2 regions of the Clostridium sp. MSTE9 genome follow, and region 1 is predicted to be linked to the other one. Evidence: riboswitches for the same ligand, from Rfam matches in the RefSeq annotation. Region 1 holds a riboswitch; the other holds the start of a gene.

Region 1 (15,671 bases):
GTCCCGACACAGGATATGGTTCTGGGTTCCTATTACCTGACGCTGGATAAAGACGGCGAGCAGGGGGAGGGCAAAATCTTCCGCGATGTGGATGAAGCTCTGATGGCCTACGATACTGGAGTTGTTCAGCTGCACGCCAAAATCAAGGTGCGCCGCTCTCTCATGATCGACGGCCATATCGTGACCGGTCTGGTGGATACCACCGTCGGCCGCATCATCTTCAACCGTCCCATCCCGCAGGATCTGGGCTATGTGGATCGCTCCATTCCGGAGAACCGCCTGAAGTTCGAAATTGATTTCCTCGTGGGCAAAAAGCAGCTCGGGAAAATCATCGACCGCTGCATCCGTGTGCACGGAACCTCTAAGACGGCTGAAGTGCTCGACAGCATCAAGTCGCAGGGCTATAAATACTCCACCAAGAGCGCCATTACCGTTGCCGTCAGCGACGCGACGATTCCTGAGGCGAAGAAGACCCTCATCAAAGAGGCCGATCACCAGATCGACATGGTCACGGATGAGTACAGAAACGGTCTGCTCTCCGAGTCGGAGCGCTATAACGCCGTTCTGAAAATCTGGGAAAAGACGACAGGTGAGGTTACCGATGCGCTGCAGCACGCACTGGATCGCTACAACCCCATCTTCATGATGGCGGACTCCGGCGCCCGTGGTTCGATGAGCCAGATTCGTCAGCTCGCCGGCATGCGCGGCCTGATCGCCAACACCTCGGGCCGTACGATCGAAATCCCCATCAAGGCCAACTACCGTGAAGGCCTGAATGTTCTGGAATACTTCATTTCTTCCCGCGGCGCCCGAAAGGGTCTGGCCGATACCGCTCTGAGAACGGCGGACTCCGGTTACCTGACCCGCCGTCTGGTCGACGTTTCGCAGGAGGTCATCATCCGTGAGGACGACTGCGGCACCAGCGAAGGCCTCGAGGTATTTGATATCCGCGAGGGCAAGGAATCCATCGAGCCGCTCACCGAGCGCTTGCAGGGTCGTTACCTGGTGGAAGACTTCATCGACGAAGAGACCGGCGCGGTGCTGGTATCCAAGGATAAGCTGATGGATGAGCAGGATGCCGAACTGATCGTTTCGAAAGGCACAACACACATCAAGATCCGTTCCATCCTCAACTGCCACGCCAGACACGGTATCTGCAAGAAGTGCTACGGCGCCAACCTTGCGAATGGCCAGTCGGTCGATGTCGGCGAGGCTGTGGGTATCATTGCGGCGCAGTCCATCGGTGAGCCCGGTACGCAGCTGACCATGAGAACCTTCCACACCGGCGGTGTTGCCAGTGCTGAGGATATTACACAGGGTCTGCCGCGTGTTGAAGAACTGTTTGAGGGCAGAAAGCCGAAGCATCTGGCCATCATCAGTGAAATCTCGGGCGAGGTTTCCTTCGAGGAGATCAAGAAAAACCGTCATGTCGTGATCACCAATAAAGAAACCAGCGACCAGAAGTCGTATCTCGTCCCGTTCGGCTCGCGCATCAGCGTGAAGGAGGGTCAGGAGATCAAGGCCGGCACAAGGCTGACCGAAGGCTCCGTCAACCCGCACGACGTGCTCGCCATCAGCGGCCCGCAGGCGGTGCAGGACTACCTGATTCAGGAAGTACAGCGCGTTTACCGGATGCAGGGCGTTGATATCAACGATAAGCACATTGAGGTTATCGTTCGCCAGATGATGAAGAAGGTTCGCATTGAAGAGGCGGGCGACACCAACCTGCTGCCCAGCGCGCTGGTGGATAAGAGTGATCTTGAGGCTGAGAACGAGGCGGTTCAGAAGCGCATTGACGCCGGTGAAGCCGACCTGCAGCTCGCCACCTTCACTCCTATGCTGCTTGGTATTACGAAGGCCTCTCTGGCTACCGATTCGTTCCTGTCGGCCGCGTCCTTCCAGGAAACCACCCGTGTTCTGACCGACGCCGCCATCAAGGGCAAGGTCGATCCGCTGCTGGGCCTGAAGGAGAACGTGTGTATCGGTAAGCTGATCCCCGCCGGTACCGGCATGAAGTGCTACGGCGACGTTGAGGTTGAGACCGAAAAACCGGTATTGACAAACGACGCAGTATCGTGATAAAATAACCAATTGTGATGATTTGTGAAAAGAACAGCGAAAATCCTGCTCAAAGCATCGTAAAAAAGAGCAGGATTCCGCTGTCTACTTGTGGAGTTTTTACAAATTGTAGTGCGGTATTTCCCGGTTTCTTCCAGCGTTTTTTTCGCCGGGAGGCGGAGAATTCCGCAGTTGTTTTGTGAAAATTTTACTTCTTTGCGTCCTGCAAAGACAAGCCGTCTATCTTAAGTATCAATTCGGTTAATGCGGGAAATATATTCCTGTTTAACATATTAAATTTCAGTGAGGAGGTGTCATATGCCCACGTTTAACCAGCTGGTCCACAAGGGCAGAGAAGTCAGCGAAAGAAAGGCCAAGGCCCCGGCGCTTCTGAAAGGTTGGAACTCCAAGAAACGGATCGCTATCGATCAGGATTCCCCCCAAAAGCGCGGCGTTTGTACTTCTGTCAAGACCGCTACCCCGAAGAAGCCTAACTCAGCTCTCAGAAAGATCGCCAGAGTGCGTCTGTCTAACGGTATTGAAGTCAGTGCTTATATCCCGGGTGTCGGCCACAATCTGCAGGAACACAGTGTTGTAATGATCCGCGGCGGTCGTGTAAAGGACCTGCCTGGCGTGCGTTACCACATTATCCGCGGAACTCTGGATGCCCAGGGTGTTGCGAAGCGCATGCAGGCCCGTTCCAAGTACGGTGCGAAGCGTCCGAAGCCCGGCGCTGCGAAAAAGGGCTAAAAACCGAATATGACAGAAACCTTACGGCTGCGTGCGTATGCACAACTGCGGCGTTTTTATAAAATAGATAAGAGCGTCTCTTCGGCCCACGGGAGTTTGTCCTTTCGAGTACCTATGATATCATTTATGTGAAGGAGGGAAGTAAAGTGCCAAGAAGAGGTTCTATTGCGAAACGTGATGTTTTGCCCGATCCGCTTTACAAATCCAAGCTTGTCACCAGACTGATCAATAATATTATGCTGGACGGTAAGAAGGGAGTTTCCCAGAAGATCGTTTACGGCGCGTTTGATATTGTCAGTGAAAAAACAGGAAAAGACCCGCTCGAGATGTTCGAGCAGGCGATGGAAAACGTAATGCCTGCTTTGGAGGTTAAAGCCCGCCGCGTGGGCGGTGCGACCTACCAGGTTCCTATGGAGGTTCGCCCTGAAAGAAGGCAGACGCTGGGTCTGCGTTGGATCACCCGTTATTCCAGACTGAGATCCGAAAAGACCATGAAAGAAAGACTTGCCGGGGAAATCCTTGATGCGATTAATGGTGCCGGTGGCGCTGCCAAGAAGCGTGATGATACGCATAAGATGGCGGAAGCCAACAGGGCGTTTGCTCATTACAGGTGGTAATTTTCCGGCGTTGACCGAAAGATTTTCCGTGTTAGCATAATGAGCGGATACATTTTTCAGAATTAAGGAGGAAACTATGCCGAGGCAGGTATCGCTTCAAATGACAAGAAATATCGGCATCATGGCCCATATCGATGCTGGTAAAACAACAACAACAGAACGTATTCTGTATTATACGGGAATTAACCATAAGATCGGTGAAACCCACGACGGTTCCGCGACAATGGACTGGATGGCACAGGAGCAGGAGAGAGGTATTACCATTACCTCCGCTGCGACTACCTGCTTTTGGAAGGGTCATAGAATCAACATTATTGATACTCCCGGCCACGTTGACTTTACCGTAGAGGTAGAGCGCTCCCTGCGCGTGTTGGACGGTTCCGTTACCGTCTTCTGCGCGAAGGGCGGAGTAGAGCCTCAGTCCGAAACCGTATGGCGCCAGGCTGAGGAATATAAGGTTCCCCGTATGGCCTACGTCAATAAGATGGACATTATGGGCGCCGATTTCTACCGCGTGGTACAGATGATGAAAGACCGCCTCAAGTGCAATGCGGTTCCGATCCAGCTGCCGATCGGCAGTGAGGACACCTTCCGCGGTATCATCGACCTGGTAAACATGAAGGCTTATGTTTATTACGATGATCTGGGCAAAGATATCCGCGAGGAAGAAATTCCGGAGGATATGAAAGAGCTGGCGGAAAAATACCACACCGAGATGGTAGAGCATGTGGCAGAGCAGGACGATGTCCTGTTTGAGAAGTACCTCAATGGGGAAGCTCTGACAGAGGCTGAAATCAGCGACTGCATCCGCAAGGCGACCATCGCGAACCACATGGTTCCGGTTACCTGCGGTACATCCTACAAGAACAAGGGTGTGCAGAAGCTGCTCGACGCGATCGTGGCTTACATGCCTGCTCCGACAGACATTGAAGCGATCAAGGGCGTAAATCCCGACACCGAAGAGCCGGAGGTTCGCCATTCTTCCGATGAAGAGCCTTTCTCCGCTTTGGCGTTTAAGATCGCTACCGACCCCTTTGTCGGTAAGCTGTGCTTCTTCCGCGTATACTCCGGTATGCTCACCGCGGGCTCCACTGTTTACAATTCCACGAAGGATAACAACGAGCGCATCGGCCGTATTCTGCAGATGCATGCGAACCACCGCCAGGATATCGAAACCGTGTATGCGGGCGATATTGCCGCGGCGGTCGGCCTGAAGAACACCATCACCGGCGATACCCTGTGCGATGAAAAACACCCGGTTATCCTCGAGTCCATGGAGTTCCCGGAGCCTGTTATCCGTGTTGCGATCGAGCCGAAAACAAAGGCCGGTCAAGAGAAGATGGGTATTGCTCTTGCGAAGCTTGCAGAAGAGGATCCCACCTTTAAGGCTTATACCGACGAAGAGACTGGCCAGACCATCATCGCCGGCATGGGCGAGCTTCACCTCGAAATCATCGTAGACCGTTTGCTGCGTGAATTTAAGGTAGAGGCGAACGTTGGTAAGCCCCAGGTTTCTTACAAAGAAACCATCCGCAGAAATGCCGAGGCAGACACTAAGTACGCCAGACAGTCCGGCGGTAAGGGCCAGTACGGTCACGCGAAGATCCGTATTGAGCCGAACCCGGGCAAGGGCTACGAGTTTGTCAACGCTGTTGTCGGCGGCGCGATCCCGAAGGAATATATTCCTGCTGTTGATCAGGGTATTCAGGGCGCGATGCAGACCGGTATTCTGGCGGGCTACAACGTAGTTGACGTAAAGGTTACGCTGTATGATGGCTCCTATCATGAGGTCGACTCCTCTGAAATGGCGTTTAAGATCGCCGGTTCTATGGCGTTCAAAGAGGCTATGAGAAAAGCTGACCCGGTTCTGATGGAACCCATCATGAAGGTTGTTGTTACTGTTCCGGACGAGTATATGGGCGACGTTATCGGCGACCTGAACTCCCGCCGCGGAATGATTCTGGGTATGGACGCCGTTTCCGGCGCACAGCAGATCAATGCCGAGGTTCCGCTGTCCGAAATGTTCGGTTATGCAACCGACATGCGCTCTAAAACACAGGGCCGCGGCCAGTATGTTATGGAGCCCGCGCACTACTCTGAAGTGCCGAAATCCGTATCGGAAGGTATCATCTCCGACCGCAGCAAAAAGAACGACTAACAGGCGCAAAAGGCTTGATTTTTCATACCCGACTTGTTAGAATAGGCGTAGTCTTACTATGATAAAATTGATTTATGAAAAATAAAAGGAGGATTTCCAATGGCAAAGGCAAAGTTTGAAAGAAACAAACCGCACGTAAACATTGGTACCATTGGCCACGTTGACCATGGTAAAACCACATTGACCGCCGCTATCACCAAGGTTCTGAACCTGAACGGCACTTCCGAGTTCGTTGATTACGCGAACATCGATAAGGCCCCCGAAGAGAGAGCGCGTGGTATCACGATCAACACTTCCCACGTTGAGTACCAGACTGCTAACCGCCACTATGCGCACGTTGACTGCCCTGGCCACGCCGACTATGTGAAGAACATGATCACCGGCGCTGCTCAGATGGACGGCGCTATCCTGGTTGTTTCTGCTGCGGACGGCCCCATGCCCCAGACCAGAGAGCACATTCTGCTGTCCCGTCAGGTAGGCGTGCCTTATATCGTAGTATTCATGAACAAAGCTGACCAGGTTGACGATCCCGAGCTGCTGGATCTGGTTGAAATGGAAATCCGCGATCTGCTCAACGAGTATGAGTTCCCGGGCGACGACACCCCGATCATCCGCGGTTCTGCTCTGCAGGCGTTGGAATCCACCTCTAAGGATGTCAATGCTCCCGAGTACAAGTGCATTCTCGAACTGATGGATGCAGTTGACAGCTTTATCCCCACTCCTGAGCGTAAGGCTGACCAGCCCTTCCTGATGCCTGTTGAAGACGTATTCACCATCACCGGCCGCGGCACTGTTGCTACCGGTAGAGTGGAGCGTGGCCAGCTGAGAACTTCTGAGGAAGTTGAAATCGTTGGTTTGACCGAAGAGCGCCGCAAGGTTGTTGTTACCGGTATCGAAATGTTCAGAAAGATTCTGGATTACGCTGAGGCCGGCGATAACGTAGGCGTTCTGCTCCGTGGTATTCAGAGAAATGAAATCGAGCGCGGCCAGGTTCTGGCGAAGCCCGGTACCATTCATCCGCATACCAAGTTCAAGGGCCAGGTTTATATCCTGAGCAAAGAAGAAGGCGGACGTCATACTCCGTTCTTCAACAACTATCGTCCCCAGTTCTATTTCAGAACTACCGACGTTACCGGCGTTATCTCTCTGCCCGAGGGCACCGAGATGTGCATGCCTGGCGATAACGTTGACATGGATGTTGAGCTGATTACCCCCATCGCGATTGAAGAGGGTCTTCGCTTCGCTATCCGTGAAGGCGGCCGTACAGTTGGCTCCGGTGTTGTTACCGGCGTTGTAAAAGCCTGATTTCAGGTTTTAACTTGTCTGATTGCCCCCGACCATTTTGGCCGGGGGCTTTTTGCATAACCAGTGTTGATGTCAGCCGTTTTTGTGTCCCTTGTTTGGGCATGGGAAAAGAACAGTTTCCTTTCTTTTATGATTAGCAAAGGGAATTTACAATCCCCTATTGACAAATTAATATCAAGTGAATATAATAAAAATATCAATTAAATAAGCTGTCTTCGGGGCGGGGTGTGATTCCCCACCGGCGGTAATGCGGTTTTTGGCCGTTAGCCCGCGAGCATGTGCTGATTTTGGTGAGATTCCAAAGCCGACGGTATAGTCCGGATGGAAGAAGAACTGCGCGTTTGCGTTTGTTTTGTCCCGCAGATTTTCTGCGGGATTTTTTTCGTTGACAGCGAAAAAAGGAGAGACAATAGAAATGAATAAATCCATGACCCAAAAGAGCATTATTCAGATGACCCAGCTTGCCGTGCTGGCGGCAATTTCTGTGGTGCTGGTCGCTTTCGTCCGTATTCCTCTTATTCCCGCGGCGCCGTTTCTGGTGTACGACATGGCGGATGCTCCCATTTTGATCGCAGCGCTCCTGTTTGGTTCGAGCCCGGCGCTTCTGGTGCTTTTTGTGGTTTCTGTCATTCAGGCGGTTTTCTTCGGCGGCAATGGATGGGTCGGCCTGGTGATGCATTTTGTGGCGTCCGGCGCTCTGATTTTCCTGGTAGGCGAGTTTTATAAGAGAAAGCATAAGTTTTCTGACGCGGTGGTCGGCATGGTGCTTGGCACGCTGGCGATGACAGCGCTGATGATACCGATGAACTACATCTTTACCGTACATTTCTTCGGCATGCCGAAGGCGGCGCTCGACGCGCTGATTCTGCCGGCGATCATTCCGTTCAATCTGCTCAAGGCTTCTCTCAACAGTGCGATTGCGGCAGTATTGTTTAAGTCTTTGCAACCATTTGTTCAAAAAAATCGTGAAATGATTCATCCGGTTTAGCAACTATTTTTTCGACTTTTATTTTGTATTCTTCATATAATATGTTATAATAATCTCATCACAGATGCCGGAGCATTGTTTCTGGTGCCTGAAAGATGTTGGTTTACAACAGAATAATTCCTTATCAAGAGTGACGGAGGGAACAGGCCCTGTGATGTCCGGCAACCTGCGCAATGTGCGAAAGGTGCCAAATCCTGCGGATAAAGCCGGCAGATGAGGTTGCTTTCCACCGTTTGGCTTCTCCGAACGGTGGATTTTTTCATTGTCTTATTGTATTAGGAGGCGTAATTATGTCAAAATATTTTTTTACATCTGAATCGGTAACAGAGGGACATCCCGATAAAGTTTGCGATCAGATTTCCGACGCCGTTCTGGACGCCATTCTGGCACAGGACGAAAAAGCCCACGTGGCCTGCGAGGTTACGGCGACCACCGGACTGGTGCACGTAATGGGCGAAATCTCGACAGAGTGCTACGTTGATATTCCCGCGATCGCCCGCGAAGTGATCCGCGAGATCGGCTACGATGACCCCCAGTATGGCTTTGATGGCAATTCCTGCGGCGTGCTGACTTCGATCGATATGCAGTCGCCCGATATTGCGATGGGTGTGAACCAATCGTTTGAAGCCCGCGGCGGCGCCACAGATGAAAATGATCTGATCGGTGCGGGGGATCAGGGCATTATGTTCGGTTTTGCCTGCAACGAAACCACAACGCTGATGCCGCTGCCCATTTATCTTGCTCACGCGTTGGCCAAGCGCCTGGCGGCTGTGCGAAAAGACGGTGCCCTGCCGTATCTGCGTCCCGACGGAAAAACGCAGGTAACGGTGGAGTATGAGAACGGTAAGCCCACCCGTGTGGAGGCAGTGGTCGTTTCTACTCAGCACGACCCCGACGTGACCCAGGAGCAGATTCACAAGGACATCCTCGAGCAGGTGATCCGCCCGGTGGTTTCTGCCGATCTGCTGGATGAGAACACCAAATATTATATCAACCCCACCGGCCGCTTTGTGGTCGGCGGCCCTGTCGGCGACAGCGGCCTGACCGGCCGAAAGATCATCGTCGATACCTACGGCGGTTTCGGCCGTCACGGCGGCGGCGCGTTTTCCGGCAAAGACCCGACGAAGGTAGACCGTTCCGCGGCATATGCGGCCCGCTATGTTGCCAAGAACATTGTTGCCGCAGGCCTTGCCGAAAAATGCGAGGTGCAGCTCGCCTATGCCATCGGCGTAGCGCGTCCGGTCTCCATTCTTGTGGAAACCTTTGGCACCTCCGCTTATACCAGCGCCCAGCTGGAAGCAGCGATTCAAAAGGTGTTCGATCTGCGCCCGACCGCGCTAATCAAGTCGCTCGGCCTCAATCAGCCGATCTACCGCCCGCTGGCGGCTTACGGCCACATGGGCCGCGAGGATCTGGGTGTCGCGTGGGAGAAGACAGACAAAACAGAGCAGCTGAAGGCCGCGCTGGCTTAATCAGTATTTTTATAGGAAAGAGGAAGGCCTTTGTGCTTTCCTCTTTTTTGTGCTGTGCATGTGATTCTTCCATGGCGCACGCATGGGATTTTCTTTGTGTAGAAGCGATTCTTTATATCAATTTTTAATACTTATAGTATAAATTTTGCAAAATATAACGTTTTCTGAGATATAGCGAGAAATTTCTCCTGGCGCAGGGTTTTCCTTTCATGCAGGGGCAGATAGTTTTCTTTGTTCGGCAAAAGTTATTTGTTCGCGATAGATTAGGTTGTTTTCTCTGCGAATTTTTTGATGCGCCAGCAGAGTTCACACAGGAACCCGTAAAGACAAAATAATTATATTTGAAAGGCTGTTTTTGCGTGAAAGCAGCCAGCGTACACGTGACGAATGGAGCGCGGAGGGGATGGTTTCCTTGCGCTACTCCGTGACGTATATGCAGGTTTAACCTGCCGCGACGCGAGTGCAGGCTCAGCCTGCCGACTGTCATTTTTTCCTTTTTCGCATATCATAGCAATGAGGTGATTACAAATGGAAGATATGATCGGCAGAATTCTGGTGGCGTTTTTTGCGGTGGTTGGCCTTACGGAGCTGTGCCGTTTTGTATTGTTCTGGCTGACCCGTCCGGGCTGGGAAGAGAAAATCACGGTTTTGGTGTGTGTTTCAGGGAACGATAACAGGGTGGAATACCGGCTGCGCGGAGCGCTCGAGCGTTTGCGCTGGCTGCGCCATACCGGGCACAGAGAGCTGATCTGTGTGGACTGCGGGATGGATCGCGAAACAAGGGCGATCTGCGAAACATTTGCCCTCGCGAACCCAAGCGTCCGGCTATGTATGGCGGCGGATCTGCCGGAAACACTGAACGGGGAATTTGCAAATACATAGAAAAAGAGGTATACTGAAATCAACAGCAAACACAGCCGAGGATGAGAATATGCAGGAAAAACAATTGCTGGAACTGACCGGCACAGTGGAAGAAATCGTCTTTAGCAATGAGAATAACGGGTATAAAATCCTGGAGCTGAAAGCAGGGGAGGAGCTGATCACAGTGGTCGGCACCCTCCCCTGGGTCGGTTGCGGGGAAGAGCTGCGCGTCATCGGTACTTGGATTCATCACCCAAGCTTCGGCCAGCAGTTTAAGGCGGAAGCATTCGAGCGTTCTGCGCCCAAAACAGCAGATGCCATCCTGCGGTACCTGTCCTCCGGCGCGGTTAAGGGAATCGGCCCCGCCACAGCAACGCGTCTGGTAGAGGCATTCGGCGAGCATACGCTCGAGGTGATGGAGCAGGAGCCGGAGCGCCTTGCCGGCATCAAGGGTCTCACCCGCGCTAAGGCGGAAAAAATCGCGCAGGAGTTTCAGCGCATCTATGGCATCCGCGAAATCATGCTGTATCTGGGCGGGTTTGGGATCACGCCGGAAGAAGCCCTGCGGGTCTGGAAGCAGTACGGCCCATCCTCCGCAGAGCTAATCCGCACCGACCCGTTTCTGCTGTGCGCCGACGGCGTCGATATCGATTTTGGGCGCGCCGATCTCATTGCGGAATCCGCGAGCGTGGATCAGGACGACTTTTCGCGCCTGCGCGCGGGGCTCCACTATGTGCTGCGGCACAACACGAACAACGGCCATACCTGCCTGCCGAAGGACAAGCTGATCCCCGCCGCCGCGCGCATGCTTGGAGTGGAGCCGGAGATGCTTTTCTCCGTCCTCGAAGAATTGAAGGAAGAGCACGTACTGATCCCCCAACTGCTCGGCGGGCGGGAATTTATCTTTCTGCCGCGCTATTACCAGTCCGAATCGTATTGTGCGGGTCGGCTGCTGATGCTGCTTCGTTATCCGGCGCAGTCGCTGCGGAATGTCGATGGATATATCGCGGCGGTGGAGGAACGCCTTGGCATTGAGTATGCCGAGGGGCAGAAGCAGGCGGTGCGGCAGGCGCTCGAGCAGGGCATGCTGATTTTGACCGGCGGCCCCGGCACCGGAAAAACGACGGCGCTCAACGCCATCATTTCCATTCTGGAGGAGCAGGGCGAAAAGGTGCTGCTCGCAGCGCCCACCGGTCGGGCGGCGAAGCGCATGTCCGAGGTGACGGGCAAGGAGGCGAAAACCATCCACCGGATGCTTCAGGTAGAGTGGAACGACCGCGATGCGCCCACCTTTGCGCGCAACGAAAAAAATCTGCTGGATTGCGACGCGCTGGTGCTGGACGAGCTTTCGATGGTGGACGTTCAGCTGTTCGAAAGTGTGCTGCACGCGCTCCCGCTCGGCTGCCGGCTGATTCTGGTGGGCGACTGCGATCAGCTTCCGTCTGTCGGTGCGGGCAACGTGCTGGGCGATCTGATCCGCTGCGGCAAATTTCCTGTCGTGCAGCTGCAGGAGGTATTCCGTCAGGCGATGAACAGCCTGATCGTCCGCAACGCGCACCGCGTGGTGGCAGGCGAACTGCCGGAGCTGCATGACCGCACCGGGGACTTTTTCTTTCTCCCGATGCGTCAGGCCGACCGCATCGCAGATACGGTTGTGGGGCTGTATACGGAACGTTTGCCCCGCACCTACGGTTACGACCCCACGGTGGATATTCAGGTGCTCTGCCCCGGCAAGCGCGGCGCTGTAGGGACGGAAGGAATGAACCGCCGCCTGCAGGAGGCGCTGAATCCTCCCGGGCCGCAGAAACGCGAGATCAACGTAAACGGCGCTGTCCTGCGCACGGGCGACAAGGTGATGCAGGTACGCAACGATTATAACCTGACCTGGCAGCGTCCGGACGGAAGCACCGGCGAGGGCGTGTACAACGGCGACGTCGGCATCCTGCTCGAAATCGATAAGCGCGGCGGTACGCTCACGGTGCAGATGGACGACCGCTATGTGCTATATCCGCTCGAAAGCGCGTCAGAGCTCGATCTGGCGTACGCCATGACGGTCCACAAGAGCCAGGGCAACGAATTTCAGGCGGTGGTCATCCCGCTGTATACCGGGCCGTCGCAGCTGAATTACCGCAACCTGCTCTACACGGCCATCACCCGCGCAAAATCGCTTTTGATTCTGGTGGGCATGGAACAGGTGATCGAAGCCATGGTCAACAATAATCGAAAGACACTGCGCTATTCGGGGATGGGCTGGTTCCTGTCGGAGGAAAGCGTACATGAAATGTAAAAGCCTGTGGAACGGCATATTAGAATTTTTTTATCCGCCGCGCTGTCTGTTTTGCCGAAAAATCGTGCCGCCCGGACGTGAATGCTGCGAGGCCTGTGAGAAATCGCTTTTGTCCGAGCACTGGAGCGCGCGCATGATCGAGCCGCAAACCGGGAAGACTCTTGTTTGCATTGCTCCCGATCCATACGACGGCCCGCTGCGAAAGGCGATGCTGGATTTTAAATTTCACAACATGCCAAAGCATGCACATTTTTTCGCGCAAAGAATCTTTTCGCAGCTGCGGCAGAGCTCGTTTCTCACCCGTGCGGATTTCGTCGTCAGTGTGCCGCTGTCACGGGAAAGGCTGCACCAGCGCGGCTATAACCAGTCGGAGCTGATTGCCCGGGAGCTGGCCGCACTGGCCGGGCTTCCATATTTCACTGTGCTGGAAAAGCATGTGGAAAACCAGGAGCAGCACCGGCTGCACAAAAAAGACCGCCGTCAGAATGTGCGCGGCGTGTACCGGATTCTTCCGGGCGCTCATCAGGTGGAAAACCAACGCATTCTGCTGGTGGATGACATTCTCACAACGGGCGCCACGCTCGGCGAATGTGCCGCGGTGCTGTACGCCGCCGGTGCAAAAGAGGTGCATTGTGCTGCGGCGTGCCGCGTCCCCACACAACCGGAATCCATTTCCTGTTGAAAAAAGGGGCAAAATGTTCTATAATAATATATTAAATCTGCCGTATGCGGGCAAATCAGCCCGCGGCAGAAATGCGATAAAGGCAGGTGACCTGAGCGGTGCTTGGAACAGACATTGCAATTGATCTCGGAACATCGTCGGTAAAAATATATTTGGATGGCAAGGGAATTATCCTGAATGAACCATCCGTTGTGGCATATGAGCAGGACACGGATAACATCGTAGCAATCGGGCATGAGGCCTACGCCATGGTGGGGCGCACCTCTTCGAAGATCGCGGTGGTGCATCCGCTGTGCAACGGCGTTATTTCTGATTTTGCGCTGGCTCAGTACGTGATTCAGCATTATTTAAAGAAGATCAACGGCAGCAAGGTGGTCATGCCCCGGGTAGTCGTCAGCGTCCCCTGCGGCATTACAGAGGTGGAAAAACGTGCGGTGGTCGACGCAATCAGCGCGTCAGGCGTGCGCAAGATCTGCCTGATCGAAGAGCCCGTCGCAGCGGCGATGGGGGCCGGGGTTGATATTTCCGTTCCCCACGGCTGCTTTGTGATCGACATCGGCGGCGGCACCACGGACATGGGCGTGATTTCGCTCAGCGGCGTCGCGATTGCCCGGTCCATTAAAATGGCGGGCGACGCCTTTGATGAAGCGATCATCAAGATGGTGCGCCGCAAGTACAATCTGCTGATTGGCACCCGCATGGCGGAGGAAGCCAAAATGGCCATCGGCTGCGTGTACCCGCGCAAAGAGATCGTCACGCACCGCGTAAAAGGACGCAATATGCTCACCGGACTCCCCCAGTGGGCAGACATCAGCTGCGACGAAGTACTGGAAGCGCTCCTCGAGCCGGCGATGCAGATCATCCGCACCGCGCAGGAGGTTCTGGAGAAAACGCCGCCCGAGCTGATGGGCGACATCGACACCGACGGTATCATCCTTACCGGCGGTTCCGCGCTGCTTTACGGTTTTGACACACTGATCAGCAAGAAAACGAAGATGAAGGTCTTTGTGCCGGAAACTCCCGAAAACTGCGTGGCAGTGGGGGCCGGCAAAGCGATTTCGTTTATTGATGACATGGAAAACAAAAATTACGGTGTGCTCAACCCTTTGAACGCAGCCTACTAAAACAGGAAATGAAAGTGCAATACCGGTGTCGTTTGGATACGAGCCGGTATTTTTCTGTACCAAGATTTGGTCGGATACAGCGGCCTGTGTATTGCTGATCAGGTTTTTAAAAACGAAAGGAAGAGGGAAGACGTATGGAAATAGCGGAACCAAAGCTGGCAAAGGAGCTTTTGTACATAGAGGATTTTGCCACTGTCATTTTGCGCTATCTGGAGGAAGAAACGCCGCTCACCGCCGTTCGGTGCGGTGGAGTGCGGGCCGATGGAGGCGATTTTTCCGGTTTGGATCTGCGGGCCAGCACCATAGAAAACAGTGCGTTTCGCAATTGCAGCTTTGAGAACGCCTCGTTTACCGATGTTGTTTTTCAGTCCTGCGATTTTTCAAACAGCGATTTCAGCGGCGCTTTCTTTGAGCGCTGCCGATGGAGCGACTGCAAATGCGTCGGCGCGAATTGGAACGATTCGGTGCTACGGCAAACGGTTTTTGAGCAGACGCTGCTTTCTTATTCCAGCTTTGATCAGACAAGGATCACGGACGTGCGGTTTCACCGCGTGGATTTTACGGAGGGTTCTTTGTCCGAAGCGAAGCTGAAAAACTTTTCGGTTACGGAATCAAGGCTGATCAAAAATAATTTTTTCCGAACGCTTTTGGCCGGTGTGAATTTGACGACGGATGAGCTGGCCGGGCCGATTGTCTCATCCACGGCGGAAGAGCTGAAGGGCGTGGTGATTACCCCGTTTCAGGCGGCGGATCTCATTGGCCTCTGGGGGATTCTGGTGGACCGGGGCTGACTTTCATTTGTCCTTCGATAGAAAAAAGAGAGTGTTCTGTGCAAAGCACGGAACACTCTCTTTTTTTGCTTTGCTTTCACGGGCTGGCTCGGCAAATAGCGGGCGGTTTTCTGTCTGTAATGTTCAAAAAGCTTTCTCAGATGAAAAAGCGTATGATTTCTGTTTCTCGGGAAAAAATGGAAGTGGGAGAAAGGCTGTGGCTTATGATAAAATACGCCTGTTTTAACGGTAAGCGAACGGAAAAAGGGATTTTCTGCAAAGGTTTTCATATGAAATATACAGCAGAAAGCACAGAAATCATAAATAAAATTAGTGAACTATTCAAAGCAATCGGTATTCTGCAAACCTTTTCATATCTATATTTATATAAAACGGGGAAAAAACGATTTCAAGATTGACAAGATGTGAACACAAATGGTAATATACACTTAAAATTCATCGTTTTATTTAAAGATTATCACTAATTATTCTATTTTTATGGATGCGGCACCAGTGTAAAAACGTTTTCAGAGTGGTTATTGCCTGCACCCGCAGGACAGTACATAAATTTAAGGAGGAAATCGAAATGAAAAAAGTAC
Region 2 (15,671 bases), on a different contig from region 1:
AAACTGTCTCTGGATTTCCTGGCACAGAAATTTTATATCAATAAATTTTACCTGTGCGAGCTGTTCCGAAAGGTGATGGGCATGACCCCTACCCAGTATCTCATCAGCTGCCGGATTGCAAAATCGAAGGAGCTGCTTTTAAACAAGTATTCGGTGGATGATGTCTGCGCCCTCGTGGGCTACAACAGTCTGGCCCACTTCAGCCATTCCTTTAAACAGCATACGGGAAAAAGCCCAAAGCAGTATCAAACGTCTCATGAAAACAACAGCCTGTTTCCCCCACTGGAATAGTGCGGACGAAATCTGACTGCGGCAATTCTATCTTTTAGAGCGATCCCTCCACCGGCTGAGCTGGCGGGGGGATCGCTTTGTCATGGCGCCGGATCGGTTTGCGTCCTTTATTTTCGTCTTTTCCGTCTTTTTAAGAAACAAGGACACCCTGCCTTAATATGATGGTATCAGGCATTAAAATCCTGTATATTCCCGTCAGCTCTATCTGCGGACGGAAGACAACAGAAGACGGAGTTGATTTTATGAACGCAGATCATTTGAATGATTACAGCTATCTGGATCAGATCCGGATGACCGAAGGAACCGAAAAATGCAAGGGCACTTTTCTTGAGATTTTCCGGAAAGACGTCAGGCGTGCGGCCACCATGCTCAACGACGACCGGCTGATGTTCCCCAGCCTGTACATACTGCGCGAACCAATCCTGCAGCAGCGCGCTCAGAGATATTTAAACTCGCGCAATATGACTGCCTTACAGATTGCAAACCGGGTCAAAGGGCCCAAAACGCCCGGAGCCAATTCTCTGTCGCCCAAGCAGAATTCGGCGTATCCCGTTCTCAAATGGATTTTGGAAACCGGCTCTGCCGAGGAAATTCCTGAGGACGATTATGAAGAGATACTGGATGTGGCCGCATCGGTGCTGATAACGGTTCATAAAGATGCCGATATCCTGCCGCTGGTGGTTGATCTGATTTTCAAACGCAACCGGGACGGGCGCTATATCCATGACCTGGTCTGGGCGCTCTTCCGTTTCCAGGACCCGCAGATACTAAAGCTGGTCGCGCAGCGCCTTGTGTCCTCCGAACCGAAAGACGCCGAGCTGGCCGCCGAGCTTTTAAACATTGATAAAACCGATCTTCAGGCCGTGAGAGGTGACGGCAAAGGGCGGCACGAGGGCTATCTTCACTGGCTGGAAGAAAATCTGCCTTATCTGTATTTCACGCAGGAAACCTTTCAGTATACGAGCAAGCCGACGTTTTGTGCCGTAGACCTGGAACGGAAATACCTTCAAAAAGGAACCCCCTCCTACAGCAAAGAGCCGATTTCTTCGTTGGACGACGATGAAAATGAATCCATCGCGGCTTTCCAGCAGCTGAGCTTTGAGGAGAAGAAGGCTTTATCCGATTACTCGCAGAAAATCTGCAGCAAAAGCGTGCCGGCCTGGAAAGAATGGCTGCATGCGCCTGTGAAAGAGCAGATCAAGACGGCAAAGACCAGATTGGAGGGAGACGAATGATTACGGTATCCGGCTCCTCTCTTCCTCTTTCTGACATCACCGGGGAGTACCCCGAAAACAGTATCGAAAGGCAGCTTTTGGAGCAGATGTCCAAAAGCACGGAGAACTACCGGTACGACACACTGGATCAGCTCAAATTTGAGCTTTCCATGCGCAGGGAAATCGTGAACGCGGCAAAGCAGCTAAACAGCAGCGGAATGAAATTTGCCGTTTTCCATAAGTCGGAATGCAACCCGGACTATTGGGAAAGAACCAGCAACGGCGGTTTCCTTCTGAAAGACGGAGTAAAGCCCAGCGACGCGATCCGGGATATTTTTAACAACGGACGCAAGTACGGTACGGAATGCGCGACCGCCATGGTAATTGTGTATTACAAGGCTCTGCTGGAGGTTCTTCCGGAAGAGACCTTCAACCGCCTGTTTCCCTCGATCTACCTGATGAACTGGCATAAATTAGATCCCCTGCTCCGGGAAACCGGCGCGCCCAAACCCGTTGCTGATATCCTGCTGGGAGACCGGTGCTACTTCATTAATCCCGAAGTCGACCCGGAAGTCTCGGAACTGCAGGGCGAAAATGTCATCATCCTGCCGGGCGGCCTGTATTATGGGCATGGAATCGGGATCACCACCGCCGACCGGATCATCCGCATTCTGAATGCCAACCGGATAGAAGGCGCAACTCAATCAGCTCATTTCATCGAGAATTCCGCGGCCCGCCCTGACTTTAAAAAGCTGGAAAAGGCATCCCAAAGTTCCTCCTCCACACAACCCTCTGTCCTGAACTGGCGGCCTTTCCCCCAGCCGATTTCAGGCTAGATGATTCAATACGGGGTTCTCGCTATTATAGCAATAAAGAGCGGGTACTGACTTCAATGAAGTCAGTACCCCGCTCCCTTTTTATCGATTCTGTTACATCAGACCCAACAGGTTAAAGGAAAGGATCAAACCGGAGAACACGATAGAAACCGTAGAGCACAGCTTGATCAGAATATTCAAGGACGGCCCGGAGGTATCTTTAAAAGGATCACCAACCGTATCGCCTACCACGGCCGCCTTATGGCAATCGGAACCCTTGCCGCCGTGGTGTCCGGCCTCGATGTACTTTTTGGCGTTATCCCATGCGCCGCCGGCATTGGACATAAACACGGCCATCGCAAAACCGGTCACGGACACGCCGCCGAGCAGACCAACCACACCTTCCGCACCCAAAACCAATCCGGTAGCGATCGGGACAATGATGGCGAGAAGCGCGGGAGCGACCATTTCACGCAGAGCGCCTTTGGTGCAAAGGCTGACGCACGCGGCATAATCTGGCTCCGCTCTGCCTTCCATAATCCCGGCGATTTCCTTAAACTGGCGGCGTACCTCCATCACGATGGACTGCGCTGCAACCTGAACCGCACTCATTGTAAAGGCAGAGAATACGAACGCCAGCATGGCGCCGATGAACAGCCCTACAAGAACCGTAGGATTGGTCAGAGACAGGTTCATGGTGAAGCCCTTCTCCGTCACAATGTTCACGTAAGACACCAGCAAAGCCAATGCGGTCAGCGAAGCGGAACCGATGGCAAAGCCTTTTCCGGTCGCCGCAGTGGTATTCCCCAGGGAATCCAGCGCATCGGTGCGCTCACGAACCTGCTCGGGCAGACCCGCCATCTCCGCAATGCCGCCCGCGTTATCCGCCACGGGGCCATACGCGTCCGTAGCGAGGGTGATGCCGAGCGTAGAGAGCATTCCAACCGCAGAAATGCCGATTCCATACAGGCCCATGTTATAACTGACCGCTCCGCCGGCAGCAAAGAAGCTGATGATGACGGCGACAACGACAATAATGATAGATGCGGCGGTAGACCGCATTCCCAAGGACAAGCCGCCGATGATCACCGTGGCGGAGCCGGTCTCGGACGAGGCGGCCAGCTCCTGAGTCGGCTTATAGGTGTCGGAGGTATAATATTCTGTGAAGTAGCCGATGGCGCAGCCGCCGATCAGGCCGCAGAGAACGGCAACGTAAACGCCCCAATTCCCCACCGTGTAATAAGTCAGAGGAGCCGCGACAATCGCGGACAGACCGGCGGCCAGATAGGTACCGGTACGCAGCGAGGTCAGCAAAGACTTTTGGGTCGCATCTTCCTTTGTTTTGACAAAGAACGAACCGATGATCGAGCATACGATTCCGCATACCGCAAGCAGCATGGGCAGAAGCATCCCCTCAAAGCCGTAGCCGGCAGCGGCGGCCAGCGCGAACGTCGCCAAAATAGAGCCCACATAGGATTCGTACAGATCAGCGCCCATTCCGGCCACGTCGCCGACGTTATCGCCTACATTATCGGCAATTGTAGCGGGGTTGCGGGGGTCATCCTCTGGAATACCGGCCTCCACCTTGCCGACCAGGTCGGCGCCTACATCGGCTGCCTTGGTATAGATGCCGCCGCCCACACGGGCAAACAGCGCCATAAAGGAAGCGCCCATGCCGTTCATTACCATGATATTGCCCAATTGAGTGGCGTCCGTGATGCCAAAGCCATAGTGCAGCAGATGGAACCAGATGGAAACATCCAGAATCCCCAACCCCACTACGGTAAAGCCCATGACGGAACCGGAGGAAAACGCGACACGCAGGCCCTTGTTCAGGCTTTCAGAGGCGGCCTGCGCGGTACGGGCGTTGGCATTGGTCGCGATTTTCATCCCGATAAAGCCTGCCAGCATCGACCAGATACCGCCCGTTAAAAAGGCAAAGGGGGTAAATTTAGAAAGCATTTGCCCGTTGGTGCCAAAGGCCATTGCCAACAGGACAAGGAACACCACGACAAACACCTTTGCAACCGTAGAATACTGGTGCTTTAAGTAGGCGTTCGCACCTTCACGGATCGACGCGGCTATTTTTTGCATTTTCTCGGTTCCCTCAGAATAACTCATCACCCGGTTTCTTTGCAGGTAAGCAAAAAAGACAGCGAGTACAAATCCGACGAAACCAACCCAAAACATATTTTGCATGGGGGTTCACTCCTTTTCATTTTCCTTTCGAACTATGGAGAACAGAAACTCTTTACCCGACAATGAATTCAAAATCAATGAAAGGCAGCAAAATTCCCGCAACAGTCTCGAATGCTGCGGAAAGCAAAAACATTGATCTTGGAATCACTGTCACAAGAGTTATGTACACAAATTGTCAGAGCCAGCCAGCAGAAGCCCCCCCCCCTTTTCTCGTTGATGCAGACACACTGTTTTCAATACAAAAAAGGGTGGGAGCTTCTTACGAAGCCTCCACCCTAAGCTACAAATCTTGAAAACAGATATCAATACATGATGAACATCTGCCCAACCGGAATTTTTCAATATTTAATTGTGCTAATTTTACAACTTTATCCCAGGCTTGTCAACACTTATGAATAAAATGAAGGAAATCTATTTCCACTTTTCATCAATTCTTTGTAAGAAACTTCACAAATTGGTCAATCAGGAAAATGCAGATTCCCCACCCGATGAGTGATCGTTCAGAAGATAAAAAGGAACCGTCATGTGACGGTTCCTTTTTATCTGATCAGCGATTCATCATTCACATGGCCTTGCATTCCGCGGCACATTTGCGGCATTCATCGGCGCACTGCTGACAATGCTCGTCCTTAAATTGAGCGCAGCCTGCTGCGCATTCCTCGCAAACCGTGGCGCACAGCTGGCACATCTCTTTTGCGTGCTTTGCATTCATGGTCATCAGGCAGGCTGCTTCCTGGCAGAAACCTGCACATTCCAACATCATGCCGATATGATTCGTTCTTTGTGCCACATCCGGCTCCTGCAGGCAAAGGACCGCGCATTCATGGCACGCCTGAAAGCAGCGAAGGCAGGCGTCGATACATTTCTGATAATTGTTAAGGGGTTTTCCCACAATACTCATAGACAGACATCTCCTTTTGGAATCATTGATGCTGATAGTGTTCACGTATGACGTTGTATTATGTGTATCAATCGCTTTCTGTCAGCAATATGCCCCAGGGGGGTGGGGAGATTCCTTAGAAAACACAGCTTATCCTTCTTCGGCTAAAAAAACAGGCAAGCAGAAGTTAAACCTCTGCCTGCCCGTTTCTGACTCTCAGTCCCAATTCCGTGATCATGTATTGATCTTCTCCGGCCTGCCCTTCTCTGATTTTAGAGATGACATGTTTTTCAAGAAGCTCCTGAATGTTCTCTTCACTCACTTTGTGAACAACAGGGCTTTTCTTGGATAAAATGAGATTGTGTCCCGTTGCTTCCCCGACTTCAAACAAATTTAAGAGTCTCCCGATTTCTCTGTTTGTCATAGCATCACATCCTATATTAAAATTTCACCCTTTGCATGAACTTCTGATCAGCCATTATTATTGCCTGTCGGTTTTTGAATATGCAAGTTTTGACTGGCCGAATCATACAGCCGCGTGGCAGAGCGCCGCTGATCCTGTAAAACAACGGACGCTGCCTATCGTCAAGGCCCGATCCACCGAGATATTTATTTTTCAGAATATAGGTACTGGGCATACCGACCATGCATAGTATGATAAAGGAAAAATACACATACTGTTAAGTATTGCGAGGTGCTACTATGGCAGATAATCTGGTTCGTCACATGTTCCCCGGAAACAACAGCAGCCAAGGCTTTTTCTCTTATTTCGCTTATATATTGCCGCCGACAAAGGCCAGGCGTATCTATTGTCTGAAAGGCGGCCCCGGCGTGGGCAAATCTACCTTTTTAAAGCGCATCGGCGAGCGGATGGCGCTGGAAGGATTCCATCTTGAGTACATGCACTGCGCGTCAGACCCGGATTCGCTGGATTGTTTGGTGATTCCGGCGCTGGGCGTAGCGCTCATCGACGGCACGGCCCCACATGTCACTGACCCGGTATACCCCGCCGCTGTCGACGAGATCATCAATTTGGGAGAGTATTGGAACGCGGAGGCTATCCGCCAGAACCACGATGAGATCATTCGTATCAACGCGGATATCAAGCGGCAATACAAGCATGCCTATCAATACCTTGCGGCGGCCAAATGCCTGATGGATGATATTTTGGAAACGCTCGAATCCGCAACAGAGAAAGCCGGCCCGCTTCTGCAGGCGCAGCGGATCATCGACAGCGAACTGGAGAAAGTGGCGGTAACCGGCAGGCTGGGCAAAACCCGCCGTCTGTTTGCCAGCGCCATCACTCCATCGGGTGTTGTCAATCATCTGGAATCGCTGGCGAACAGCGCAGACAAGGTGTATTCCATCCGGAGCCTGTGGGGCGTCGGCGTGAACGAAATGCTGAAAAAAGTGACCGACGAGGCGATATTTCGCGGACTGGACGTAGAGCTGTATTACTCCCCGCTTACGCCGGAAACTCGTATCGAGCATGTGCTGATTCCGGAATTGAAGCTGGCGTTTCTCTCTGAGAAAGACGGCTTCGAGCTGAAAGACCGCCGCCAGACGATACTGGATCTGACGCAGTATATCGACCCCGCGCTGACCGAACCGCAGAAGGATGCGACAGAGTTCAACTCTAAAACATTTGATACGCTGCTGGGCGAAGCCTTAAAAGCGCTTGCCCAAACGAAAAAGCTGCATGACGAACTGGAAGGGCACTACATCCCGCATATGGACTTTGAGCGCGTACAGCAAAAGGAAGAAGAAATCTGCGAACAGATTCTGGCGCTGGCAAAGTAGCTGGACTGCTATAACTATATGCTTGTATCCCTATCGAGTATGTGCTGAACCCTGATTCATTCCTCTTTGAATACCCTCCTTTTGATGTTTCCCTGCTGCCGGAAGCATCAAAAGGAGTTTTTTTGCCCTTTTTCCCGTGAAGGCTTTAGGCTCCGCCTTTATCGTCGGCGGCTGTTTTACAAATAGAAATGCCCCTGTCCGCATTCAAGCATTACGGACAGGGGCATTTCATAGAATATTCAGTTGGATGTGCCCTGATGGGACTGCTGGTTCAACTTGCGGGCTTCCTGCTCAGCCGCAGAATTCATGCTGCTTACGCTGGAAGTGCTCTGGCCGGACGAACTCTGGTGAGACTGCTGGTTCAGCTGACGAGCTTCCTGCTCAGCCTTGGAATTCATGCTGCTCACGCTGGAAGAGCTCTGGCCGGATGAACTCTGGCTGGACGCATTCTGGCGGGACTGCTGATTGAGCTTCTTTGTGTTTTCTAAATTGTCATTTGTATTCATCCTAATAATCTCCTTTGAAATCAAAGTACGCTTTTAGTCTTATCCAAAATCCAGAAATTATTTGTTTATTCGCAAATAATTTTTTATTTCATGATAAATTCTTGCCAGCCAATCATTGTATTCTGCCGTGCAGTCCAAACGCAATGGTTGAATCTGTTTTTTGCCTGCGACGAATTGACTGAAACAATAGAGATCTATTCCAAAAGCACTCACTTTTTATCCTCTGGGGATTCCAAAGCGGAAGATTACTATTATGAAGAAGGCAAAGCATCTGCCCTGTTTTATTTTTTGATTCAAACGAAATGGGTCTGTTCCAGTTGGTTCTGCTTTATTCTTCGATTTCACGAATCAGGTTGACCATTTCAATCGCGCCGACAGCGCAGTCAAAGCCTTTGTTGCCCGCTTTTGTACCTGCCCGTTCTATGGCCTGCTCAATATTTTCCGTGGTCAGCACTCCGAACATAACGGGAATATCGCTGTGCAGGGAGACATGGGCGATCCCCTTCGATACCTCGCTGCACACATAGTCGTAATGGCTTGTGCTGCCCCGGATGACCGCACCAAGGCAGATGACGGCATCATACTTCGCGCTTTTGGCCATCTTAGAGGCGATCAGCGGAATTTCAAAAGCTCCGGGAACCCAGGCGATGTCAATATCGCCCTCCCCGACCTCATGGCGTTTCAGTCCATCCAGCGCACCGCTCAGCAGCTTGCTTGTGATAAACTCATTGAAACGGGCGGCGACAATGCCGATGCGGATGTTCCTGGATACGAGTTTCCCTTCAAATGTTTTCATACCTGACTCTCCTTTATTTCAATATCAAAAGTTCAAAAGATGACCCATTTTCTCCTGCTTCGTTTTCAGGTAGAACAGATCGTGTGCGGTGGCGTCCATCTGGATTGGAACGCGCTGCACGATCTCCATCCCGAAGCCGGAAAGCTGATAGACCTTATCCGGATTGTTGGTGAGCAGGCGCAGGGTCTTCGCCCCAAGGTCACGCAGAATCTGCGCACCGATGAAATACTCCCGCAAATCCCCCGAAAAACCCAGCGCGAGATTTGCCTCCAGCGTATCCATCCCCTGATCCTGGAGCGCATAAGCGCGCAGCTTGTTGATCAGCCCGATCCCGCGGCCCTCCTGACGCATGTAAAGCAGAATGCCGCGGCCTTCCTTCTCGATCTGCGCCATAGCCGCCGCGAACTGCTGACCGCAGTCGCAGCGCTCAGAGCCGAACGCGTCGCCGGTCAGGCACTCGGAATGCACACGGCACAAAAGGTTTCTGCCGTCGCCGATTTCCCCTTTCACCAGCGCCACATGGTGTTCGCCATTCAGCTTGTTGATGTATCCGTAAATTCTGAAATCACCGTACTTTGTGGGAAGGGATGCGCAGGCAACCTGCTCAACCAGCTTGTCATTTCTTTTGCGGTATTCCTGCAGGGCTTTGATGGTGATCATTTTAAGGCCCCATTTTTTCGCCAGCTCCATCAGCTCCGGCGTACGCATCATGGTTCCGTCTTCCCGCATGATTTCACAGCACAGGCCGCATTCCTTCAAACCGGCCAGCCGCATCAAATCCACCGTGGCTTCGGTGTGCCCATTCCGCTCCAGAACGCCATTTTTCTTTGCCGTCAACGGGAACATATGGCCGGGGCGGCGGAAATCCTCCGGCTTTGCGTTTTCCTCCACGCATTTCATGGCGGTGATGCTGCGCTCGGCGGCCGAAATCCCGGTTATGGTGCTCGTGTGGTCAACAGAAACCGTGAACGCCGTTTCATGGTTATCTTTATTGTCGCTGACCATCTGGGGGAACTGCAGCTTTTGACAAAGCGCTTTGCTCATGGGCATACAAATAAGGCCCTTACCGTGCACCGCCATGAAGTTTACGTTTTCCGTAGTGGCAAACTCGGCGGCGCAAATAAAATCGCCCTCGTTTTCGCGGTCTTCATCATCGGTAACCAGAATGATTCTGCCCTGCCGAAGCTCTTCCAGAGCCTCTTCAATGGTGCTGTACTCCAACATGTTATTTCCTCCTTAAAAGCCGTGTTTTGCAAGAAATTCTGTCGTGATCGCCGTCTTTGGCGACTGGGAACCCAGAAGCCGCTCCACATATTTTGCAATACAGTCGTTTTCCAGGTTAAAGATGTCGCCGATGCGTTTTTCAGGCAGAATGGTCTGTGCCGCGGTATGCGGTATGATGGATACGCTGAATCCATCGTTATGAACTTTGGCCACTGTCAGGCTGACACCGTCGATGGCAACCGAGCCTTTTTCAATGATGTACCTTAGAATAGGGGGGCCCGTTTTCACGGTGTACCAAATGGCGTTATCGTCCTTTGTTATAACGGAAATTGTTCCGGTGCCGTCGATATGCCCCGAGACAATATGCCCGCCGAACCTACCGTTTGCGGGCATCGCCCGTTCCAGATTGACCGGGCTTCCCGCACGCAGGCTCCCCAGAGAAGAACGGTTCAGGGTTTCATGCATCACATCGGCGGTAAAGCCGCTTTGCGAAAAGGAAGTAACGGTAAGGCAGACGCCGTTGACCGCGATGCTGTCCCCAAGGCGAATCCCCTCCAGAATCATTCTTGCGTCAATCGAGACGGCGGCGGAATCCCTGCCCTTGCGGATGCTCTGTACTTTGCCGACCTCTTCTATGATCCCTGTGAACATGCAAGCACCTCGCTTTCCCATAAAATATCCTCCCCGAGCTGTGTGATCGTCGGCTTGCCCAACCGGAAAGCCTCCTGCGGGGAATCGACCCCGGGGCCCGCCACCGGCGTTTTTGCGCTGCCGCCAAACAGCTTGGGGGCAATGTAAGCCTGAATCCGGTTCACGATCCCGCTTTGCAGCGCAGACCAGTTCAAGGTTCCGCCGCCCTCCAGCAAAACACTGTCGATTTTTCTTTCGCCCAACACCCTCATCAGACAGTTTAAATCAATGTGGCCTTCTTTTTCGGGAATTACCACAATATCGCAGCCCGCCTCCAGATAAGGCCGGTGTTTTTCACGGTCTGTTACCGCTGTGGCAAGGAGCGTACCGGCTATCGCTGTCGATGTGATGAGCCTCGCCTGCAGCGGTGTTCGCAGACTGGTATCGCAAATGATCCGCAGGGGATTTCTGCTGTTTTCCATCCGGCAGGTCAGGAGGGGATCATCCGCGAGAACAGTGCCGACACCCACCATGATGGCAGAATACCGGTGCCGGTCTTCATGAACGCGCCGGCGCGCCGCTTCCCCGGTAATCCATTGGGATTTACCCTGATGTGTGGCGATTTTCCCATCCAGCGTCATCGCGTACTTCATCACCACATAAGGCGTCCCTTTTTGAATGTAGTGAAAGAAGCTCTGGTTGAGCGCGTCGCATTCGTCTTTTAATCTGTTTTCCGTCACCTCGATTCCGTGGGAGCGCAGAATCGCAATCCCCTTCCCCGAAACCTGCGGATTGGGGTCGCGGGACCCGATCACCACCCGGCGAATGCCGCTTTCCAGAATGGCGTCGGTACAAGGCGGCGTTTTGCCGTAGTGGCAGCACGGCTCAAGGGTCACATAGATCGTGGCGCCGGCCGGAGGGGATTCACAGCTCGCAAGCGCGTTTCGTTCCGCATGGAGCGCACCGTACTTTTCGTGATACCCCTGCCCGATGATCTGACCGTCCCTTACAATCACCGCGCCCACCATCGGATTGGGATTCACCCATCCGCAGCCCTTCTTTGCAAGTTCGACGGCCAGGCTCATGTATTCCGTATCCGTCATATCACACCTCCAAAAACAGAAATACCCTGAACAAAATCGTTCAGGGCATTTCTGCGGCACAGAGAGTAACCGATGATGAAATAAAAAAACTCTGGAATAAAACTATTCCAGAGCAAAATTTCATACACACAGTTATCCTGTATCCATTTATCTTCTTTCATCCAGACTATACTGTCGGCTTCGGAGTTACACCGAATCATGCCTTGCGGCTCGTGGGCTTTACCACCGGTAGGGAATCGCACCCTGCCCTGAAGATCCTTATTCAATTACATTTATCATATCACTTGTTTTGTATTTGTCAAGAAAAAAGCGAATCAAAGGGAACCGTTTTATAGGAACAAGGCTCTGTCTTTTGAACGTAAAAAACGGAATTCCCTCTTTGTTCTAAGTGAATCTTCTATTGCGCGCTCGCATGGATTTCACCCATTTGCCTGATCCAGAAAACGCCGGAGCTGTTCCTTGGAAACGCCGACATTTTCAACGGCATCTATCTTTCGGCCTTCCATCCGGTATGCCGGCACGACCCACACGCCGGAGCGCTCAAACGCAAGCTGATTCGACTCCGCCAGCGCCTTTTGGTAAGTCCCCTGCTGCAGCGCCAGCCGGAAAGCGTCCGCATTGACGAGATCGCGCACGGAATCAGTGAGCACATCGACGCTCTCAATATCGATACGATCTTTCAAAGCCGCCCGATACATGCGAGCATGGTACGCCAAAACATCGACCCCGTTTTCCAGAGCGAAGAAATAACCCTGTATACACAGGTCGCTGTGCAGGCCATATCGGTCAGGCCTGGGGTGTGCTTCGCAGGGGCGCCAAACGACGCTGATGTCAGGATACTGCGGCATAAGCTCCGTTAAATACTCGTGCGCCCGAAGGCAATAAGGGCAGGCATAGTCAAAGAACACTTCTAATTCCTGTTTCATTTCATTCACCCCATTCACAGAATAAAACGGAGAGCGAAAAATGTCAAATTGTTTTTTGCCGACCTTTTCCTTTCGATCATAAGCCCATTACGATCATTGCGTCGCCATTCGGAAGATGAACCACACCGGCTTCAAACAGCCTGGCCATTTCCACGATCATCCGCTCGCGCTGCTCCTGATCCTGAATGTGCAGGCACAGCGGGTCCCCGCCGACAATTTGATCCGGCTGATTTGTAAAGTACACCAGAATCTGCGGGTCGTTTGTCATTTTCCTCATTCCTTTCCTGATTCCTAACGGGACATGATCCTGCGTACCTTGCGGCTGTTTTCCAACACGGGCGTATTTTGGATCGCCGCTATCATCCGCCCGATATCGCGGTCGACCGGCACCAAAGCGATCACCATCTTATCCTGCTCCACACTTCGCTTGACATACTGATACGTCTTGACACCCAGGGTGCTGGCCGCCTCATACAAAATGGCCTGCCGCTGCCCGGCGTTTTCCAACGTGGCACGAAACTGCTCTTTTTTGGGGGTAATCACAACGCCCAGCCCCTGTTGGAGAAATAATTCCCGCGCAACGGGCGAGCCTGCCGCACCGGTGACGTAAACATCGTCGACAAATAAGTTGGAACCCTGTATTTGAATCTTCCCCTGCTGAATAACGCAGATATCCCCCACCCGTTTTCCGCGCGTAAACCGTTTGAGCAAAAATACCGACAGCATCCCCAGCGCGGCGGCCGTGATCACCGCAAGCGCGCGCGGCAGGCTCTCCATCAACAACACGACGGAGGATGCGATCATAGAGGAAATCATTGAAATGTAGTTTCGCGCCTCATAGGTTTTTGAAATCCCGTCGATATACGCGTCCCCGCGGCGGGCATACCCGGAAAGCTCCAGATTGTTTAAACTCTCCTGCTCCATTTTGCGGATATCCCGAAAATGCTGTACCGCCAACGCCAGAAAGGTAAAGGCCGCATAATCCTTTTCCAGCAGCGCGGGAATGGCGACAGCCCCCAGCGCGGCGGCAATAAACCCGGCAAACAGATGGATGAACTGACCGTCAGGATAGGTTGGCGTCTGCCTATAATCCACCACCAGCGTGATGGCACGCGCGATCGTGCCCACCACAATTCCCAGCCCGATTGCCCAGGCATATGTGATGCTCAACATCTCCTCATGAATTGGCATTCTCAAAGCATCCCCCAAACTTGTATCAGAATCGTGTAGTAACGGAAAATCTCATCTTGTGCCCTCTTTGCCGCTCCTCCGCTGTCAAAACAGCTTGCGGATAAGGAAAAGCGGTGCGTCTGATTCAAATATCAGCGCCCTGCAAAGAATCATACATCAAATGAACTGCTTTTCTGATCTCCTGGTAGCTGGTGCAGCGGCACAGGTTGGACTGCAGCCATTCTTCTATGACAATTTCGTCCGGCATGATGGGGTGCTGCGTCATCAACGCATGACACACCATTAAAAACCCGGAGGTGCAGTACCCGCACTGAAATGCGTTTGCCTCTACGAAGGCTTTTTGTACGGCCGCTTTGCCGCCGAGCCCCTCTACTGTGGTGATTTTTTTATCCTGAGCCTCCACCGCCAGCATAAGACAGGATTTTGCCGGCCAGCCGTCGACCATCACCGTGCAGGCGCCGCAGTCGCCGTTTTTGCACCCCGCCTTCGCACTGGTCAGCCCGAGCTGTTCCCTTAATACATCCAGCAGGAGGTCGGAGGGTCTCACCATTACCTCGTGAGAATCCCCGTTTACATTGAGCGATATGACTGTTTTTCCCTCAAGCTCTATCATTCTGCCATGCCTCCAACAACTCGCACAATGTGTTCCTGAATACAAAGGCCCGGTACTCACTCGAGCCTTCCACGTCATGATAAGGCGGCTCCGGCAATAATTCAGCCGCTTTTTCCGCGCGAATCTCGGGCGAGAGCCCATGATCGTTCAGCACAGCCTCTATCTGACTGCTGCGGAAAGGCCGGGAGCAGATTCCGGAAAACGCCGTACGCAGGACGTCATCCTTCCAGATCGCAGTGACATTGACCAGCGGATAATCGATTTTTTCCTGGGCGGTCTTTTTGATATGGGCATGACGCGCCTGCAGTGCCCACACGGGAATATGCACCTGTACGATCCATTCCCCCTCCTTTAGCTGGACTCTGCCGTCAAAGATGTTCTGAAAAAGAACCCGCCGAATTCCATCCGGCCCGCTGGTGGTCACCTCTGCGTCGGATAACAGCAGCGGCAGGCTTGTCTCACGATAAATAATGGTGCCGCACAGATTCCCGCCCAACGTAATTCTGCATTGGTTGGTGTGATCCGCGATCCGGCCGCAGGCAAGCCCCAGCAGCGGAAACAGCTTTGATTCCTTGATCTGGTTGAGCGTGCAGGCCGCCCCGATATTCAAAAAGCAATCGTCTTTTTCTAAAACCCTGCATTCGGGAATGTTTTTGATATCGACGACCACGTCGGGATGAATGCTGCTTACCCGGCACATCGTAATGATTTCAGACCCGCCACCATAGCAAATGGCCTTTTTATTTTCGTTTTGATACCGTTTGAATGTGTCTGTCACTTCGTTCAGCGTATCGGGACGACAATAAACAAAATCAAATGGAATCATGGCTTCTCCTTCTGTGATGCTTTCCATATATTTTCCGGAGTCAGCGGCAGCGTTACCTCTTCTATCCCGAACGCATTGGACAGCGCGTTCCCAAGTGCGGCCGGAATGGCAATAAGCCCATGTTCGGCATAGCTGCGCATTCCATAGGGGGAATCGTCCTGCGGCGTTTCCACAAAGTCCACCTGATAATCCGGCTCCTGCCCAACATGCATCAGCTTATAGGTGCGCAGAGTCGGCGCCTGCGGTACCCCCTGGCTGTCATAAGAAACGGCTTCCCGGCTTGCCATGCTCATTCCCATTGCCATTCCGCCCGCTACCATGGAGCGCATCGATTCCGGATTGATCACCTTTCCAACATCCATCACGGTTAAAGCGGAGACAATACGATAGCTGAAGGTCGTGATGTCCGCTTCGACCTCCACCACCTGAGCGCCGAGCGTCCACGCAGGCCCCGTTTTCCCTTTCCCCGTTTGGGGATCGAGCATACTGAGGCCTTTGAGCATCATTCCGCCCCGCCCCAGCACCGGCTCCCCGATCGACGTGCCGTCGGGCGCCTGATACCCCTGCGCAATATCCTTGAACTCGATGAAGCGCTCCGGATTCCGAATGGAATAAACGCGCCCGTGAGACACCTCAATGTCTGAAATCGGGCGGCCA

Evidence for each region. A riboswitch is a leader RNA that binds a small molecule or an ion and turns the genes downstream of it on or off. The one in region 1 is predicted to bind FMN.
Region 2: linked by a shared signal. The riboswitch ahead of ribD (bifunctional diaminohydroxyphosphoribosylaminopyrimidine deaminase/5-amino-6-(5-phosphoribosylamino)uracil reductase RibD) and the one ahead of HMPREF1141_RS01780 (ECF transporter S component) in region 1 are both predicted to bind FMN.

The regions. Positions count from the first base shown of each region.
Region 1 is NZ_AKFU01000009.1:1,463-17,133, reverse strand. It holds gene rpoC (DNA-directed RNA polymerase subunit beta') at 1-2,079, shown strand, start outside; gene rpsL (30S ribosomal protein S12) at 2,377-2,808, shown strand; gene rpsG (30S ribosomal protein S7) at 2,955-3,425, shown strand; gene fusA (elongation factor G) at 3,502-5,583, shown strand; gene tuf (elongation factor Tu) at 5,683-6,888, shown strand; FMN riboswitch at 7,096-7,226, shown strand; gene HMPREF1141_RS01780 (ECF transporter S component) at 7,304-7,876, shown strand; SAM riboswitch class I at 7,995-8,096, shown strand; gene metK (methionine adenosyltransferase) at 8,167-9,348, shown strand; gene HMPREF1141_RS01770 (hypothetical protein) at 9,877-10,230, shown strand; gene HMPREF1141_RS01765 (ATP-dependent RecD-like DNA helicase) at 10,280-12,496, shown strand; gene HMPREF1141_RS01760 (ComF family protein) at 12,486-13,178, shown strand; gene HMPREF1141_RS01755 (rod shape-determining protein) at 13,277-14,302, shown strand; gene HMPREF1141_RS01750 (pentapeptide repeat-containing protein) at 14,437-15,093, shown strand; gene HMPREF1141_RS01745 (hypothetical protein) at 15,132-15,491, shown strand; gene HMPREF1141_RS01740 (ABC transporter substrate-binding protein) at 15,659-15,671, shown strand, end outside.
Region 2 is NZ_AKFU01000052.1:6,027-21,697, reverse strand. It holds gene HMPREF1141_RS15300 (AraC family transcriptional regulator) at 1-291, shown strand, start outside; gene HMPREF1141_RS15295 (hypothetical protein) at 534-1,526, shown strand; gene HMPREF1141_RS15290 (protein-glutamine gamma-glutamyltransferase) at 1,523-2,341, shown strand; gene HMPREF1141_RS15285 (sodium-translocating pyrophosphatase) at 2,435-4,519, opposite strand; sodium ion sensor (DUF1646 type) at 4,784-4,849, opposite strand; gene HMPREF1141_RS15280 (four-helix bundle copper-binding protein) at 5,082-5,420, opposite strand; gene HMPREF1141_RS15275 (hypothetical protein) at 5,587-5,823, opposite strand; gene HMPREF1141_RS15270 (hypothetical protein) at 6,102-7,199, shown strand; gene HMPREF1141_RS15265 (hypothetical protein) at 7,439-7,705, opposite strand; gene ribE (6,7-dimethyl-8-ribityllumazine synthase) at 8,034-8,501, opposite strand; gene HMPREF1141_RS15255 (bifunctional 3,4-dihydroxy-2-butanone-4-phosphate synthase/GTP cyclohydrolase II) at 8,526-9,725, opposite strand; gene HMPREF1141_RS15250 (riboflavin synthase) at 9,738-10,376, opposite strand; gene ribD (bifunctional diaminohydroxyphosphoribosylaminopyrimidine deaminase/5-amino-6-(5-phosphoribosylamino)uracil reductase RibD) at 10,358-11,458, opposite strand; FMN riboswitch at 11,604-11,718, opposite strand; gene HMPREF1141_RS15235 (DsbA family protein) at 11,878-12,384, opposite strand; gene HMPREF1141_RS15230 (hypothetical protein) at 12,461-12,661, opposite strand; gene HMPREF1141_RS15225 (YIEGIA domain-containing protein) at 12,676-13,575, opposite strand; gene HMPREF1141_RS15220 ((2Fe-2S)-binding protein) at 13,700-14,188, opposite strand; gene HMPREF1141_RS15215 (FAD binding domain-containing protein) at 14,175-15,014, opposite strand; gene HMPREF1141_RS15210 (xanthine dehydrogenase family protein molybdopterin-binding subunit) at 15,011-15,671, opposite strand, start outside.